One region of the Paenibacillus sp. MT124 genome, then DNA from elsewhere that is predicted to be linked to it. Evidence: a T-box and tRNA genes for the amino acid it is inferred to sense, from the RefSeq annotation. Region 1 holds a T-box; the other holds one or more tRNA genes.
What was found. A T-box is a leader RNA that pairs with one kind of tRNA and senses whether it is charged. The one in region 1 lies ahead of ileS (isoleucine--tRNA ligase), so its partner is inferred to be a tRNA-Ile.
Positions count from the first base shown of each region.

Region 1 (8,060 bases):
GCCACCCGGAACTGTTTTTCTCGTATCGCAAGGAAAATGGAACGACCGGAAGAATGGCGAGCTGGATTGGGCTGGAAGAGAGGTGACCCTCTGTGTCATTGGAGGAGCGAATTCAACAGGTAAATCAGAAGATCGAAGCTGCATGCCAGCGCAGTAGCCGCCAGCGCGAAGACGTAAATGTGATTGCGGTCACGAAGTACGTCTCCCTTGAAACGACAGGCGCTGTGCTGGAAAGTGGCCTTGAGCATATTGGAGAGAACCGCTGGCAGGATGCACAAGCCAAGTGGGAAGCATTTGGTCAGCAAGGAACATGGCATTTTATCGGTCACTTGCAGACCAACAAAGTAAAAGACGTCATAGGCAAATTCCGCTACATACATTCACTGGATCGTTTGTCTCTGGCTAAGGAGCTGGACAAAAAGGCAGCTGCTCTGGGGACACAAGTGGAAACATTTTTGCAGGTGAATATATCGGGTGAAGAGAGCAAATATGGGCTGCAGCCCGAACAGGCGAGTTCATTTCTGCGTGAGATCAGCAGCTTCAGCAACCTGAAGGTCGTCGGTCTGATGACCATGGCTCCCCACGAAGAGGATCCGGAGCTTACGCGTCCCGTATTTCGTGGACTGCGTGAGCTGAGAGATCATTTGAATGGACAAGCCCTGACATCGGAACCATTGACTCAGCTATCGATGGGAATGTCCAATGATTTTGAAGTGGCGATTGAAGAAGGGGCAACATGGGTACGGCTGGGATCAATTCTCGTAGGAAAAGAGGAGGATTCACGATGGGCGTAATGAATAAATTCATGAATTTCCTTGGTCTTCAAGAAGAGGAAGAGATTGTGGAACGCGAACGTTTGGCTGCACAAGAGGAGGCTGAATCCGAACAACAGGAAGCTGAAACCTCCAGTCTAGATAAACGTAGAAACCAAAGGGGGAATAATGTTGTGAGCATTCATTCCCAGAAAAATGTTAAAGTTGTCCTTTATGAACCGCGTTCCTATGACGAAGCTCAAGAAATTGCAGACCACCTTCGTTCGCATCGTACAGTGGTTGTGAACCTGCAGCGGGTGCGCCAAGATCAGGCACTGCGCGTCATTGATTTTTTGAGTGGCACAGTTTACGCACTGGGCGGGGGAATTTCTAAAATTGGCGGCAACATTTTTCTCTGTACGCCGGATACCGTTGAAATTCAAGGAGCAATTACGGAAATACTGGCTGACAGCGAGCAAGATTACAACAGAATGAGGTGAGCCGCTTTTGTATCAACTTCAAGTCGTCGTGTTTTACCTGTTTGAGATTTATTTCTACATGATTATTGGATATGTATTGATGTCGTGGCTTCCGAACGCGCGGGAGAGCGTCATTGGTGAGTGGCTTGCCAAATTGGTGGAACCCTATCTGAGTCCTTTCAGACGTTTCATTCCGCCTTTGTTCGGCATGCTGGACATCTCACCAATCGTTGCGTTAATTACTCTTCAACTGGCGAGATCAGGTTTGCTCTCGATCATCAGCTACTTCTGATAGGGTAGGGTGAACATAGATGAGTGGTGAAATTTACGAACATTTTAGCCATGATGAGCGTGACTTCGTGGATAAAGCCTCGGATTGGGTGGAACGAGCTGGCAAGCTTCATGACATGAAGCTAACGGACTTTCTTGACCCAAGACAGGCCTTTATATTGCAAACGCTTGTCAATCGTCGCAATGACGTCCAGATTCGTCTGGACGGAGGCTACGAGGCAGCTGAACGCAAACGTGCGCTGATTGCACCAGATTATCGGTATCTCGATGATGAGGATATGGGTATGCAGGTGCTTAGCATCACGTCAGATGATCAGAAAATTACAGAGCTGGAGCACGGGGACTACATGGGAGCCTTGCTCGGGCTTGGACTGAAACGCGGCAAGATCGGAGATATCCAAGTGCTGGATGACGGATGCCACACCGTGGTGGCAGCGGAGACCGGCGCTTTTTTATCGCTTCAATTGAACCAGGTACATCGGGTTCATGTGTTTACAGAGCTGCTTCCTCTGCATCAGATGAAGTGGTCGGAGAGCAAACTGGAGACGATGGATATCACTGTTGCATCCTTGCGTCTGGACGGAATTTGTGCGGATGTGTACCGACTGAGTCGCAGTAAAGTGCTAGTTCCCATCAAAGCGGGCCGATGCCGGGTAAATTGGAAAGTCGAGGAAGATCCGTCCAAAGCTCTGAAAGCCGGGGACGTGGTCTCCATTCAAGGTTTTGGCCGTTTCAAGGTGCTGGAACAGGATGGGATGACCAAAAAGGGACGTTGTCGTGTAAAAATCGGCAAATTTGCTTAGCGGCATTGCAGGAAAACCCGTTTTCTTGTCGAAATGTTTAAGATAAAGGTGTAAAAAACATTCGCTGTTTCCGATATACATTGAAGTGCAAAGTCGATATAACTGTATTGGAATCAGAACGTCGATTCTGCAAGTGCAAGTCGTTCAAGCTGCTATATGACATCTTGCATACGACCCTTTGGGTAATACCCATGTGCTGCAAACCTTCTCGGAACGGGAAGGAACTTTAACAGGAGGTGGACAGCATGCCATTAACGCCGCTGGACATACATAACAAGGAATTTTCCCGACGCTTGCGCGGGTATGACGAGGATGAAGTCAATGAATTCCTGGATCAAGTCATCAAAGATTACGAAGGCGTCATTCGCGAGAACAAAGAGCTGAGCAATCAGTTGCTGTCCGTTCAGGAGAAACTGGATCATTTTGCCACAATTGAAGAGACGCTCAGCAAAACGATTATCATAGCGCAGGAAGCAGCCGACGATGTGAAGAACAATGCGAAGAAGGAAGCACAGCTCATTGTGAAGGAAGCAGAGAAAAATGCTGACCGGATCGTGAACGAGTCCTTGGCGAAGTCTCGCAAGATTGCTTTGGAAGTGGAAGAACTGAAAAAGCAGGCTTCGATCTACCGGGCCCGTTTCCGTACGCTTGTTGAAGCACAGCTCGAACTGCTGTCCCAGGATGGATGGGAAGCACTGGAGAGTCGCGAACAGGAAGTCCGTGATCGTGAACGGGAAATGAAGGAAATTTATTAGTCTGCCTGCCCGGTTGACTTTTGACTCTAAAGAGGCTATAACTATATTCATAATGAATAATGATTCCATGACGGGTTCAAGTACGTTATGATCTCATCCCTCAGAGAGTTGGCGTTTGGTGCAAGCCAATGGATGGGTTATAGCCGAATATCTCCCCGGAGAAGTGACGCTGAAGCGGTGATGAATGGCCGTGCGTAAGCGAAACCGTAAGCCGAACGTTATATCGGCACCCTGCTGTAGTGAAGCGGGGCACAAGTGCTGTTAATGACAAAGCATACCCATGTGATTGGATATGGTTTGTGATGAACAGAATTAGGGTGGTAACGCGAGCACAACCTCGTCCCTTTCCAGGGATGGGGTTTTTTTGTGTCCAAAAATGTGAATTGTGGACGGTCCACAATCCAATTATTGAAAGGAAGATCATGATGCAAAGAGTGGATGTCAAAGAAAAAGCACGTGCTAGAGAACTACGCATGCTAAACAAGTGGAAAACGGAAAATACGTTTAAGAAATCAATTGAGAACCGTCAAGGCAAACCGAATTTCGTGTTTTATGAAGGACCGCCGACGGCAAACGGCAAGCCGCATATCGGTCACGTGCTTGGACGCGTTATTAAGGACTTTGTAGGACGTTACAATACGATGAAAGGTTACCGTGTGGTTCGTAAAGCTGGCTGGGATACACATGGATTGCCTGTTGAGCTTGGTGTACAGAAGAAGCTCGGCATTTCCCATAAGTGGGAGATCGAAGATTACGGTGTGGAAAAATTCATCAATGAATGTAAAGCGAGCGTATTTGAATATGAGCAGCAATGGCGTGATCTGACAGAAGGTATTGCTTACTGGACGGATATGGATAACCCGTACATCACGCTGGACAACAATTACATTGAGAGTGTATGGAATATCCTTGCCACGATTCATGAAAAAGGACTTCTCTACCGTGGACATCGTGTGAGTCCGTACTGTCCATCTTGTCAGACTACCCTGAGTTCCCATGAAGTGGCCCAAGGGTACAAGGATGTCAAAGACCTAAGTGCCACAGCCAAATTTAAGCTGGATGACAGCGGCGAATATGTGCTTGCCTGGACGACTACGCCTTGGACACTGCCTTCTCACGTTGCACTCGCGGTTAATCCGGACATGGATTACTCCCGTGTACGCCAGGGCGAAGAAGTGTACATCATGGCAACCAATCTCGTGGAAAAAGTCATGAAGGACTCGAAAGGCGAGTATGAAGTCATTGGTGGACTGAAAGGCTCTGATTTAGTTGGTAAAACGTATGATCCTCCATTCAACTACGTGCAGGCTGAAAAAACAAACGTTATTCTGGGTGCGAGCTTTGTAACGGATGCAAGTGGTACAGGGATTGTACACATGGCACCAGCACATGGTGAGGACGATTACCGGGTATGCCGCGAGAATGGCATCAGTTTTGTTAACATGGTGGACCTTGAAGGTAAATTTGTGGCACAGGTTACGGATTTCGCGGGACGCTTCGTTAAGGATTGCGATATTGATATCGTGAGAAGTCTGTCCGAGAAAGGCCGCCTGTTCAGCAAAGAGAAATATGAGCACAGCTACCCATTCTGTTGGCGTTGTGATACACCACTTCTCTACTATGCAATGGACAGCTGGTTTATCCAAACCACAGCGATCAAGGATCAACTGATTGCAAACAACAGTGAAGTGGAATGGTATCCAGGCCACGTTCGTGAAGGACGTTTCGGAAAATTCCTGGAGGATCTGGTGGATTGGAACATCAGCCGTGATCGCTACTGGGGAACACCGCTGAACATCTGGGTATGTGAAGAGACTGGCGAACAATTCGCTCCGCACAGCATCGCTGAGCTGCGTGCACGTGCCGTTGGAGATGTACCAGAGAACCTGGAACTGCACAAACCATACGTAGACGAAGTCAAAGTACTCAGCTCCTGTGGTAAATATGAAATGAAACGTACTCCGGAAGTAATTGATGTCTGGTTTGACAGTGGTTCCATGCCATTTGCCCAGCAGCACTATCCATTTGAAAATAAAGAAACGTTTGAACAGCAATACCCGGCAGATATGATCTGCGAAGGAATTGACCAAACACGTGGCTGGTTCTACAGCTTGCTGGCTGTATCTACTCTGTTGACAGGCAAAGCACCTTACAAGGCGGTTATGGCAACAGGCCACGTATTGGATGAGAACGGACAGAAGATGTCCAAATCCAAAGGCAATGTTATTGATCCATGGGAAGTCATTGAAGAATATGGTACAGATGCGTTCCGTTGGGCTCTGTTGTCTGACAGTGCACCGTGGAACAGCAAACGTTTCTCCAAAGGTATTGTGGGTGAAGCGAAATCCAAAATGGTGGATACATTGGTTAACACGCATGCATTCCTGACGTTGTATGCGACCATTGATGGTTTTGATCCACAGGAACATCCGTTTAAGCCTTCAGCGCACAAGCTGGATCGCTGGATCCTGTCAAGACTGAACAGTCTGATCATCGTTGTGGAAAAGGCACTGTCCGTCAATGACTATCTAAATTCATCCAAAGCGATTGAAGCCTTCGTCGATGAGCTGAGCAACTGGTACATCCGTCGTTCCCGTGACCGTTTCTGGGGAAGTGGCTTGACCGAAGATAAACTGGATGCTTATCGCACACTTACAGAGGTGCTTGTAACTACAGCCAAGCTGGTTGCGCCATTCACACCGATGCTTGCGGAAGATATCTATCTGAACTTGACTACAGGTGAAAGTGTCCATATGGAAGATTACCCGGTAGCAAATGAAGCGTTGATCGATCTGGATCTGGAACAGGATATGGAGACAGCTCGCCGAGTGGTCGAACTCGCTCGTAACGTGCGTAACGAAACAGGTATCAAGAATCGCCAGCCGTTATCCGAGTTGATCGTTTCGCTTGATAAAGGATTTGATCTGGCGAGCTATGAAGAAATCATCAAGGATGAGATCAATGTCAAAGGTATCCGTACGGAGCATAACGATGCCGAATTCGTTGATTTCACATTGAAACTCAATCTGAAAGTAGCGGGGAAAAAATACGGCAAGAACGTAGGTTTCCTGCAGAACTTCTTCAAAGGCATGTCAGCAGAGGAGACACGCAAAGTAGTGACAGAAGGTGTGCTGAATGTGGTTTCTCCTGAAGGAGAAGAGCTGCAGGTGACAAGTGAGGAACTGCTGGTGGAGAAACAAGCCAAATCCGGTTTTGCTTCGGCATCGGGGTACGGTCTGACCGTAGCACTCAACACCGAAATCACAACGGCATTGGAACAGGAAGGCTGGGTACGTGAAGTTGTACGTTCCGTACAAGACACACGTAAAAAATTGGATCTGCCGATTGAGAAGAGAGTACGCCTGACACTGGATGTTGATCCTGAGCTCCAGGCTGCAATTGAGGCATTTGATGAGGTCCTGCGTGAGAATGTACTCGTTACTGAAGTCACATTTGGTACCCATGAAGGTATGGAACGCATTGAAGCTGGCGGTAAAGCAATGGGCGTTTATATCGAGGTGTAACCCCATTCTCTTTTGATACAGATGAATCGATAAACTCAAGTTACAAATTGGATCCCAAATGAAGTAGAGTATCTCTATTCCATTTAGGAAAGGATATAGAGTATAGACAAACGAGCCTTAGACTCAGGGAACAATCCCTGTATCTTGGCTCGTTTGGTTTTTATGCAAATGGGCAATGATTTCTATTGTGCAGTTACTCTATGATACCAAAGGAACTGAGCGAACACATGAATGAAGACAAGCAGGCATCGTCCGCTTCACCATCCAATCCACCACGCAGCGATAATGACAAAATTGAGGAACTCCATACCCTGACGAACCGACTCGCTAATGAGCTTGAACGTTCACGTATTGCACAATATACGGAATTGTTGAATCGGCCGTGGAAACTGATTGGGCTCAACCTGTTATCAGGCGCAGCACGAGGTGTAGGGATCGCCATTGGTTTTACTTTTTTTGCGGCCACCATCATTTATGTGTTACAGGTGCTGGGAGCCCTCAATCTGCCAATCGTAGGAGATTATATTGCAGATATCGTCCGTATCGTACAGCGTCAGCTTGAATTGAACACATATTAGAGGTGCAGCATGTCTAGTACATGTCATATGGAACAGAATCGTTGTCCATTTCGAGCAAGCCTTCACCCTCACGATTCTCCAAATACTGCCGGTACTGTCTGTTGCGAACGATGGATACGTCATGACCATAAATATCGGTTGCTACGAAGCTCTCATAAGCTTCGACGCAGCCTTCAACCTCATCTGTAGCTTCAATGGCCATCACATCGTAACTGTCAATATCGCGACCTTCAGCCATGGCTGGTGTGTTCGATGTGCCCCAACTTTCAACGATCTGCCATGCATCTTCGCCATCGAAGCCGTTCTGATCATCGCGCTCATCGAGACTCGTGCGTCCAAAGGCCGGAGCGAGGAACTCTTCTTCCACTGGGCGGTTATCGGATACTACCGTTTCAGGCTGATGTTTTTTGCAGTACTTGGTGTAAGGAACGGCCTGCATACGCTCGTAAGGAATGGGCTGCTGACAAACTGCGCAAGTTCCGTAATGGCCTTCTTCGATGGAATGCAGGGCAGAGTCGATACGCTCCAATTGGAATTCATCATGCTCCAAAAGGGAAATATCTTTCTCCCGGTCATACATTTCGGTAGCTACATCACCGGGATGATTATCAATGGGGGATAATTCACCCGTTTGAAATCTCATGGATCCACTGAGGCCGTAATGGTCATTTTGCTCAAGCCGATGTTCAATACCACGTTTTTCAGCCATCAATTGGGAACGCAAGGATTGGATTTGTTCTGAAGTAAGATGTGCCATCGTTTTCCCCTTTCTGTCCGTCTGGAATCCGAATTTGGTCTCTGGTCTAGGATGTGCCAATCAGCCCTTGATTACAGAAGGGAAATGTTATCGATTTTGCCATTAAGAAAGGGAAAACGCC
Region 1 is NZ_CM179500.1:4,558,511-4,566,570, reverse strand. Features, by position in the region: gene pgeF (peptidoglycan editing factor PgeF) at 1-86, shown strand, start outside; gene AC3RCI_RS20665 (YggS family pyridoxal phosphate-dependent enzyme) at 93-794, shown strand; gene AC3RCI_RS20660 (cell division protein SepF) at 785-1,252, shown strand; gene AC3RCI_RS20655 (YggT family protein) at 1,260-1,523, shown strand; gene AC3RCI_RS20650 (YlmH family RNA-binding protein) at 1,543-2,325, shown strand; gene AC3RCI_RS20645 (DivIVA domain-containing protein) at 2,571-3,080, shown strand; T-box leader at 3,139-3,428, shown strand; gene ileS (isoleucine--tRNA ligase) at 3,506-6,604, shown strand; gene AC3RCI_RS20635 (DUF5665 domain-containing protein) at 6,832-7,182, shown strand; gene AC3RCI_RS20630 (TraR/DksA C4-type zinc finger protein) at 7,196-7,939, opposite strand.

Region 2 (8,060 bases), 2.3 Mb from region 1:
TACCGCAAACCGACACAGGTAGGCGAGAAGAGAATTCTAAGGCGCGCGGAAGAACTCTCGTTAAGGAACTCGGCAAAATGACCCCGTAACTTCGGGAGAAGGGGTGCCCCGGTAGTGTGAATAGCACGAGGGGGCCGCAGTGAAAAGGCCCAAGCGACTGTTTAGCAAAAACACAGGTCTGTGCGAAGCCGTAAGGCGAAGTATACGGGCTGACGCCTGCCCGGTGCTGGAAGGTTAAGGGGAGCGGTTAGGGAGTAATCCCGAAGCTGTGAACCGAAGCCCCAGTAAACGGCGGCCGTAACTATAACGGTCCTAAGGTAGCGAAATTCCTTGTCAGGTAAATTCTGACCCGCACGAATGGCGTAACGACTTGGGCGCTGTCTCAACGAGAGATCCGGTGAAATTTTAATACCTGTGAAGATGCAGGTTACCCGCGACAAGACGGAAAGACCCCATGGAGCTTTACTGCAGCTTGATATTGAATTTGGGTACGATCTGTACAGGATAGGTGGGAGCCTTTGAAGCATGAGCGCCAGCTTGTGTGGAGGCACCGTTGGGATACCACCCTGATCGTATCTAGGTTCTAACCTGGTGCCCTTAGCGGGTACGGGGACAGTGTCAGGTGGGCAGTTTGACTGGGGCGGTCGCCTCCTAAAGAGTAACGGAGGCGCCCAAAGGTTCCCTCAGAATGGTTGGAAATCATTCGAAGAGTGCAAAGGCATAAGGGAGCTTGACTGCGAGACCTACAAGTCGAGCAGGGACGAAAGTCGGGCTTAGTGATCCGGTGGTACCGCATGGAAGGGCCATCGCTCAACGGATAAAAGCTACCCTGGGGATAACAGGCTTATCTCCCCCAAGAGTCCACATCGACGGGGAGGTTTGGCACCTCGATGTCGGCTCATCGCATCCTGGGGCTGAAGTAGGTCCCAAGGGTTGGGCTGTTCGCCCATTAAAGCGGTACGCGAGCTGGGTTCAGAACGTCGTGAGACAGTTCGGTCCCTATCTGTCGTGGGCGTAGGAAATTTGAGAGGAGCTGTCCTTAGTACGAGAGGACCGGGATGGACGTACCGCTGGTGTACCAGTTGTTCCGCCAGGAGCACCGCTGGGTAGCTATGTACGGACGGGATAAGCGCTGAAAGCATCTAAGCGTGAAGCCCCCCTCAAGATGAGATTTCCCAGTATGTAAGACCCCTTGAAGACGACGAGGTAGATAGGCTGGGGGTGGAAGTGCAGTAATGCATGGAGCTGACCAGTACTAATCGGTCGAGGGCTTATCCAAATTGCAGGTTCTGATCGCAAGTTTCGTTTCGGATCTAGTTTTCAGAGAATGATCTCTGAGTATAGCAGCATCGTTTGGTGGCGATGGCGGAGGGGTTCCACACGTACCCATCCCGAACACGACCGTTAAGCCCTCTAGCGCCGATGGTACTTGGACCGAAGGGTCCTGGGAGAGTAGGACGCTGCCAAGCGATTCCCTTTGGGGTATTTTTTTTGCCCCCCTCGTAGAGAAAAAGGGATTTATATACGGGCCCTTAGCTCAGTTGGTTAGAGCGCACCTCTGATAAGGGTGAGGTCGGTGGTTCGAGTCCACCAGGGCCCACCATATTGATTCACCAGATAAACATGGGGCCATAGCTCAGCTGGGAGAGCGCCTGCCTTGCAAGCAGGAGGTCAGCGGTTCGATCCCGCTTGGCTCCACCATTCCCTGATAGCTCAGTTGGTAGAGCACTCGACTGTTAATCGAGTTGTCACAGGTTCGAGTCCTGTTCGGGGAGCCATATGGAGAGGTGTCCGAGTTGGCCGAAGGAGCACGATTGGAAATCGTGTAGGCGCCACAAGCGTCTCGAGGGTTCGAATCCCTCTCTCTCCGCCAGAAGATTTTTTAGTGAGGCCCGTTGGTCAAGGGGTTAAGACACCTCCCTTTCACGGAGGTAACAGGGGTTCGAATCCCCTACGGGTCATAGCTTTACCTTTTAAAGCATCAAGGGGATGAGAATCCCAAAGGTTCGTCGGAGGATAACCATCGTTAGCAGCTGCTACGCAGTCTCAAGCGAAGTGAGAGTATCCCCTACGGGTCATAGATATGGAGGCTTAGCTCAGCTGGGAGAGCATCTGCCTTACAAGCAGAGGGTCGGGGGTTCGAGCCCCTCAGCCTCCACCATATAACTTTTATAACGACGCGGGGTGGAGCAGCCCGGTAGCTCGTCGGGCTCATAACCCGAAGGCCGCAGGTTCAAATCCTGCCCCCGCAATTATACTTTCCTAACAGAAAGTGATCTGGAACCGTGGTGTAGTTGGCCTAACATGCCTGCCTGTCACGCAGGAGATCGCGGGTTCGAATCCCGTCGGTTCCGCCATTTTAATACATTCCACACTTTACACCGTGCCGGTGTAGCTCAACTGGTAGAGCAACTGACTTGTAATCAGTAGGTTGGGGGTTCAAGTCCTCTCGCCGGCACCATTTATTACTTTCACATCTTAATCTATAGTAGAATGTATATTATAGACAAGGATGGGAATACTGAGATACTCTCAGGTTGAATTATGGCGATCGTGGCGAAGTGGTTAACGCACCGGTTTGTGGATCCGGCATTCGGGGGTTCAATTCCCCTCGATCGCCCCATGATTTTATTGGGGATTAGCCAAGCGGTAAGGCAACGGACTTTGACTCCGTCATGCATAGGTTCAAATCCTATATCCCCAGCCATTTTATTAAGAGTCATTAGCTCAGTTGGTAGAGCACCTGACTTTTAATCAGGGTGTCGAAGGTTCGAGCCCTTCATGACTCACCATTATATTTTGCGGTCGTGGCGGAATTGGCAGACGCGCACGGTTCAGGTCCGTGTGGGCTAACCCCCCGTGGAGGTTCGAGTCCTCTCGACCGCACCATATATTCTGCGGACGTGGCTCAGCGGTAGAGCATCGCCTTGCCAAGGCGAGGGTCGCGGGTTCGATTCCCGTCGTCCGCTCCAATCATATATGCGCCCTTAGCTCAGCTGGATAGAGCGTTTGACTACGAATCAAAAGGCCGGGAGTTCGAATCTCTCAGGGCGCGCCATTATTTCCATTAATATCGGGATGTAGCTCAGCTTGGTAGAGCACCTGGTTTGGGACCAGGGGGTCGCATGTTCAAATCGTGTCATCCCGATTTTTATGATTATGCGGGTGTAGTTCAATGGTAGAACTTTAGCCTTCCAAGCTAATAGCGTGGGTTCGATTCCCATCACCCGCTTACAGGAAGCCTCTTGCCTTGTGCAGGAGGTTTTTTTATTTATTAATAATCTCATGTGTACTTCATCATATATGAATTCTGACTTTAGTAACTTGCTCTTGCCGAATGATTTTGTTTAAATAGGCAGATAGAGGTATACCCTGGGTAAAAATGGTTAGGAACTAAAGAGGAGGAATCTTGTGAAAAGAGCTCTTGTTATTGGAGGACATGGAACGTTAGGAAAGGCGATTGTTGCCAAGTTGAATGAGCTGTCTGTAGAAGTGGTTACAGCAGGTAGAAGCTCAGGTGATTATCAGGTCGATATGACTTCAACGGACAGCATTAAGGCTCTTTTTGAAACTGTGCAAAACGTTGATTACGTCATTGTCGCAGCTGGGCAGACACATTATGCCAAACTGGAGGAGCTGACCCCTGAGAACAACATGATCAGTATACAGAGCAAATTGCTGGGTCAGGTCAACATCGTGTTGATTGGACAACACTATGTCAATGACAATGGGAGTTTCACACTGGTTAGTGGCATTATCAAGGATCATCCTATTGCACAAGGTGCTTCAAGTGCTATGGCCAACGGGGCAATCGATGCGTTTGCCAAAGCGGCAGCCTACGAAATGCCAAGAGGTATTCGTTTGAATTCGGTCAGCCCTAATTTGTTTGAAGAGTCGGCTGAGAAATATAGAGACTTTTTCATTGGTTTTAACCCGGTACCTGTGGAACGAGTGGCTAATACGTTTATTCAAAGTGCGCTGGGCATCGAAACGGCACAAACCTTTAAAGTATATTAAATATTCAGTGTAGGCTGATCAAATAATCGTTGAATCGTCAGAAAGTTACTGCGGGCAGCATGTAGTTGATCTCCATAAAACTAAGCTTGCTAAAATAGGATGATATAACTTAGGATACGCCCAAAGTAAAAATCACAAAGGACATTAACAGGATAAACCTGCTAATGTCCTTTTGGTTATATCTATGCTTTGTCATTTCAGACGATTAGTATCTTTCCAAAATCGTTTGAGTCTTTAAGCCATCGGCAGGTATAAGCCAGTTGTTGCTTTCCAACACTTGCAGCAGCTCGGTACGCAGGCCGGATACGGCTGCAGCATCTTCGGTTTTGAAAGAAACCTCTACAAGATTCTCGAAACCTGTACCATCTGCGTTACGAATAGGCCATACTTCAAACGACAGCTCTTGTCCATTCCATGTTCCTTCATAGCGTTGGAACGTTACAGGGCCATGAGCACGGGATTGTGAGAGCGTTTGTTTACCCCAGTTGGAAGAAGACCAGTTTTTCAGTTTGCCTGGCAGCTTGTCCAGCAGCATATCGAGCGCATCCTTCTCGGAAGGGAGCTGCACGCCTGTAGCTTTCGTATCCACCTTTTTGGTATTGGAGAAGCTCAGCGTTTGTTTGCCATAACCCCAATCGATCTCAGCCTCATAGTTATCATCTGATGCATCAAATCCCTCTTGGTTAGCCAAGGTCAGTGCAGCGTTAATGTCACCGTTAATTACGGGATAGCGCTTTTTGTAGGTCAATTCATAGTTGTTTTTGTCATCCTTCTTCCGGAAACGGACATCCCATCCCGCTTGGTTCAGATTCAGCGCATTGGTGTCAAAGTACTCAGCGCTGATGTTTCTCGGTGTAGAATCCAGGGACAACGACTGAATAACTTCACTGCGAGGTGTTCCATCCGAGTTCAATACCAGTTCCGGTTTAGCCAGAAACTTCACTTCGTAGGCAGGTACGGCATTGGCCGCCGCTGATGTCTGAGGTGCCTGGAACGCCAGACTACTCCCTAATGTGACGATACTCAGCATCAATGAGGTTGTTACCTTTTTCCACGTTTTCAAAACCAATCACTCCCTAGGCTGGATTAATGTACAGACCCACTTTAGCGCCTGAGTATATGAAAGTGATTAACGTTGGACAAGCATTGCGTTAACCCTGCATAGATTTGATGAATGGCGAATGAGAGTTTTTATGGGATCAAGCCAAGAAATGAAGGGGGGCCCGCGACTCCTTCCTGAAGAACTTCCTTGAACCGATTCATTTGAACCGAAGGGTGTCGATCCTTATTATGTACCGTGTATATATGCCTAGGAGCTTGTTCCCCGGGAATGGGTAGGACTTGAATCAAGCCATGCTGCTCCTCCCATTGTACGGCCATGCGCGACATGAATGAAATATGACCTCCGAGCAGAACCAACTGCTTGATTGCCTCGAGTGAGTCCATCTCTACCGTACTTCGGAGCCGCACGGCATGCTGTTCCAGCCAATGATTGGTCAAACGGCGAGTGCTTGATTCGTTCCCATGCAGGGCGAAGGGAATCTGAGAAATGTGGTCAGGCTCCAGCACTTCTCTACTAGCCAGAGCATGCTGAGGAGCACAAATTAAAACCAGATCATCTGCGCATAGCGGATCGGCTTGAAGGATTGGACCGACAAACGGTTCAGAAGAGATGACTCCCAGATCGATCTGGTGCCGCATTAACATCTCGCGAATGACAGGCGATGGTTTGACCGATAACACAATACGAATACCGGGAAACTCCTGTGAGAATGTATTTAACATCGGAGGCAGCAGATAGGTTGCAGGTACATAACTCGCCCCAATGTGAAGCGTGCCCCGGTAGAGACTGTCGTATTCTTTGACTACCCGGCGGGCCTCTTGGGTCAGGGCATTGATCTTAACGGAATAATGAAGCAGGGCCTGTCCAGCCTCCGTTAGGAACGTCTTTCCGCTGCGCGATTCGAATAATCGCACTCCCATCTCTTCCTCCAGTGATTTCATATGAAACGTAACCGTGGGCTGCTTGATTCCCAGAATCTCTGCGACACTGGTCATGTGATGATGCTTGTCAATCAGCTCTACAATTTGCAGTTTAATGAGGTTCAACGAACTCACACTCCTCTCCCTTATACAGGGTCTCCATAATGGAAGATGATTTAATGCTTGTTTTCATAAAGACGGAGAGTACAGGACCAATCTGAAAAAGCGAAGCTAAAAGTTTTCTGAAACAAAGCTACTTCGGAAGCATACGCTTCGCCTTGATCCCCTGATGTCTCCCTTTGAAAAGGGTCAAGGAAATTCGGGGATAAAACGAACAGCGATCGGAAGATGGTGCTGTTATCGAAATAACCAAATGAAAAATGGATTTGAATCACCTTATATAGATTTAATCTATGAACATCAATAGAATTCATCTAAAAAGTTAATTTCATTTTTACATTCCTAACATACAACTCGCGAGAGCGGGAGTTAGACTGAGTACAGTACAAGAAGACAGGCAGGGATGCTTATGAAAATGGAGATTTCAGGAGTTCAAAAATCATTCAATCGCACGCCTGCACTATTGCCCACGGATCTAACGCTTCAGCATGGTCAGTTTACAACGCTGCTTGGTCCATCAGGCTGCGGCAAAACCACTTTGCTGCGGATGCTTGCCGGACTGGAACAGCCGGATGCGGGAGAGATTGTGGCGGGTGATCAGTGCATCTTCTCAGCTGCCAAGCGGATTGATGTACCCACCCATAAGCGTAATCTGGGCATGGTGTTTCAGGATTTTGCATTATGGCCGCATATGACGGTATATGAAAATGTGGCATTTGGCTTGAGGGCCGGAAAGCAGAAAACAAATTTACGGCAGAAGGTAACCGAAGCACTTGGCATGGTTCGCCTGCAAGGCATGGAAGATCGTTATCCTCATCAGCTGTCAGGTGGACAGCAGCAGCGGGTTGCTTTTGCCAGAGCGGTAGCCGTAAGACCTGGTGTAATTCTGTTCGATGAACCGCTTAGTGCACTCGATGCAGTACTGCGGGAAGAAATGCGGATTGAGATGATGTCCCTCGTTCGGGATATGGGGCTAACCGCACTATATGTCACTCACGATCAGGTTGAGGCGATGTCGATGTCGGATGAGATTGTGGTCATGGAGAAGGGGCGGATATTGCAAAAAGGTAGTCCCGAGACGATCTACTCATCGCCAAGCGATCCGTTTGTTGCTTCATTTATCGGCAAATCCAACTGGTTGACACCGAATCAGTCCATGGTACGGCCGGAGCATGTGACCTGGAACAGGACAAGTCATGACGATCTGCGTTATCAGGCCACGGTACTGAGTGTCAGCTATGTAGGGGAGCGTTATGAAATCCGGGTTCAAATGGAAGGGCTAGGCATATGGACGACTTACCTGGATCGAAGGGTCCGCGTAGGTGAGCATGTACAGCTGTATATCTCGCCGGAGCGTATCTGCCGTATGAACGGGCAGGATAGCATGGATGCAAAGCGGGAAGTTATAGCTGCAGCGAACTAGATGCTTGAATGAGGAAATGAGAAGAAGTTTAAGTTTACTCGAAAAAACATATAACCAAGGGAGATGGAATGTGATGTTGGGAATGAAAACACGGAAAAAAAGTGCATTGCTGCTGTTAACAGCGGTGATGAGCATTAGCTTATTCGGATGCAGTACGAACTCAACCGCTGGAAACGCAGGACAATCTGCGGGAGAAGGAAGCGCTGCAGCAGCACAACCAACCGAAACAGCAGGCGGCAAACTGGTACTCTATAGTGCAGGGCCGCAAAAGCTGGCAGATAATATTGTGAGCGGGTTTACAGCCAAAACAGGGATTGAAGTAGAGATGTTTCAGGGAACAACCGGTAAAATCCTCGCCCGTATGGAGGCAGAGAAATCCAATCCTGTAGCCGATGTAGTGATACTTGCCTCTTTGCCTTCAGCACAGGCGCTCAAAGCTGACGGTTTGACACTCCCTTACCCTGAAGCAGCCAATGCCGACAAGCTGAACAAGGACTGGTCAGATGCAGAAGGTAAC
Region 2 is NZ_CM179500.1:342,526-350,585, forward strand. Features, by position in the region: rRNA gene AC3RCI_RS01630 (23S ribosomal RNA) at 1-1,279, shown strand, start outside; rRNA gene rrf (5S ribosomal RNA) at 1,353-1,469, shown strand; tRNA gene AC3RCI_RS01640 (tRNA-Ile) at 1,527-1,603, shown strand; tRNA gene AC3RCI_RS01645 (tRNA-Ala) at 1,626-1,701, shown strand; tRNA gene AC3RCI_RS01650 (tRNA-Asn) at 1,703-1,778, shown strand; tRNA gene AC3RCI_RS01655 (tRNA-Ser) at 1,782-1,873, shown strand; tRNA gene AC3RCI_RS01660 (tRNA-Glu) at 1,890-1,961, shown strand; tRNA gene AC3RCI_RS01665 (tRNA-Val) at 2,086-2,161, shown strand; tRNA gene AC3RCI_RS01670 (tRNA-Met) at 2,179-2,252, shown strand; tRNA gene AC3RCI_RS01675 (tRNA-Asp) at 2,280-2,357, shown strand; tRNA gene AC3RCI_RS01680 (tRNA-Thr) at 2,386-2,461, shown strand; tRNA gene AC3RCI_RS01685 (tRNA-His) at 2,548-2,623, shown strand; tRNA gene AC3RCI_RS01690 (tRNA-Gln) at 2,633-2,707, shown strand; tRNA gene AC3RCI_RS01695 (tRNA-Lys) at 2,717-2,792, shown strand; tRNA gene AC3RCI_RS01700 (tRNA-Leu) at 2,802-2,889, shown strand; tRNA gene AC3RCI_RS01705 (tRNA-Gly) at 2,898-2,972, shown strand; tRNA gene AC3RCI_RS01710 (tRNA-Arg) at 2,982-3,058, shown strand; tRNA gene AC3RCI_RS01715 (tRNA-Pro) at 3,075-3,148, shown strand; tRNA gene AC3RCI_RS01720 (tRNA-Gly) at 3,162-3,232, shown strand; gene AC3RCI_RS01725 (short chain dehydrogenase) at 3,412-4,017, shown strand; gene AC3RCI_RS01730 (hypothetical protein) at 4,223-5,080, opposite strand; gene AC3RCI_RS01735 (LysR family transcriptional regulator) at 5,209-6,126, opposite strand; gene AC3RCI_RS01740 (ABC transporter ATP-binding protein) at 6,530-7,543, shown strand; gene AC3RCI_RS01745 (ABC transporter substrate-binding protein) at 7,617-8,060, shown strand, end outside.
Region 2: it has a tRNA-Ile gene. The T-box ahead of ileS (isoleucine--tRNA ligase) is inferred to sense a tRNA for this amino acid. The anticodon was not compared.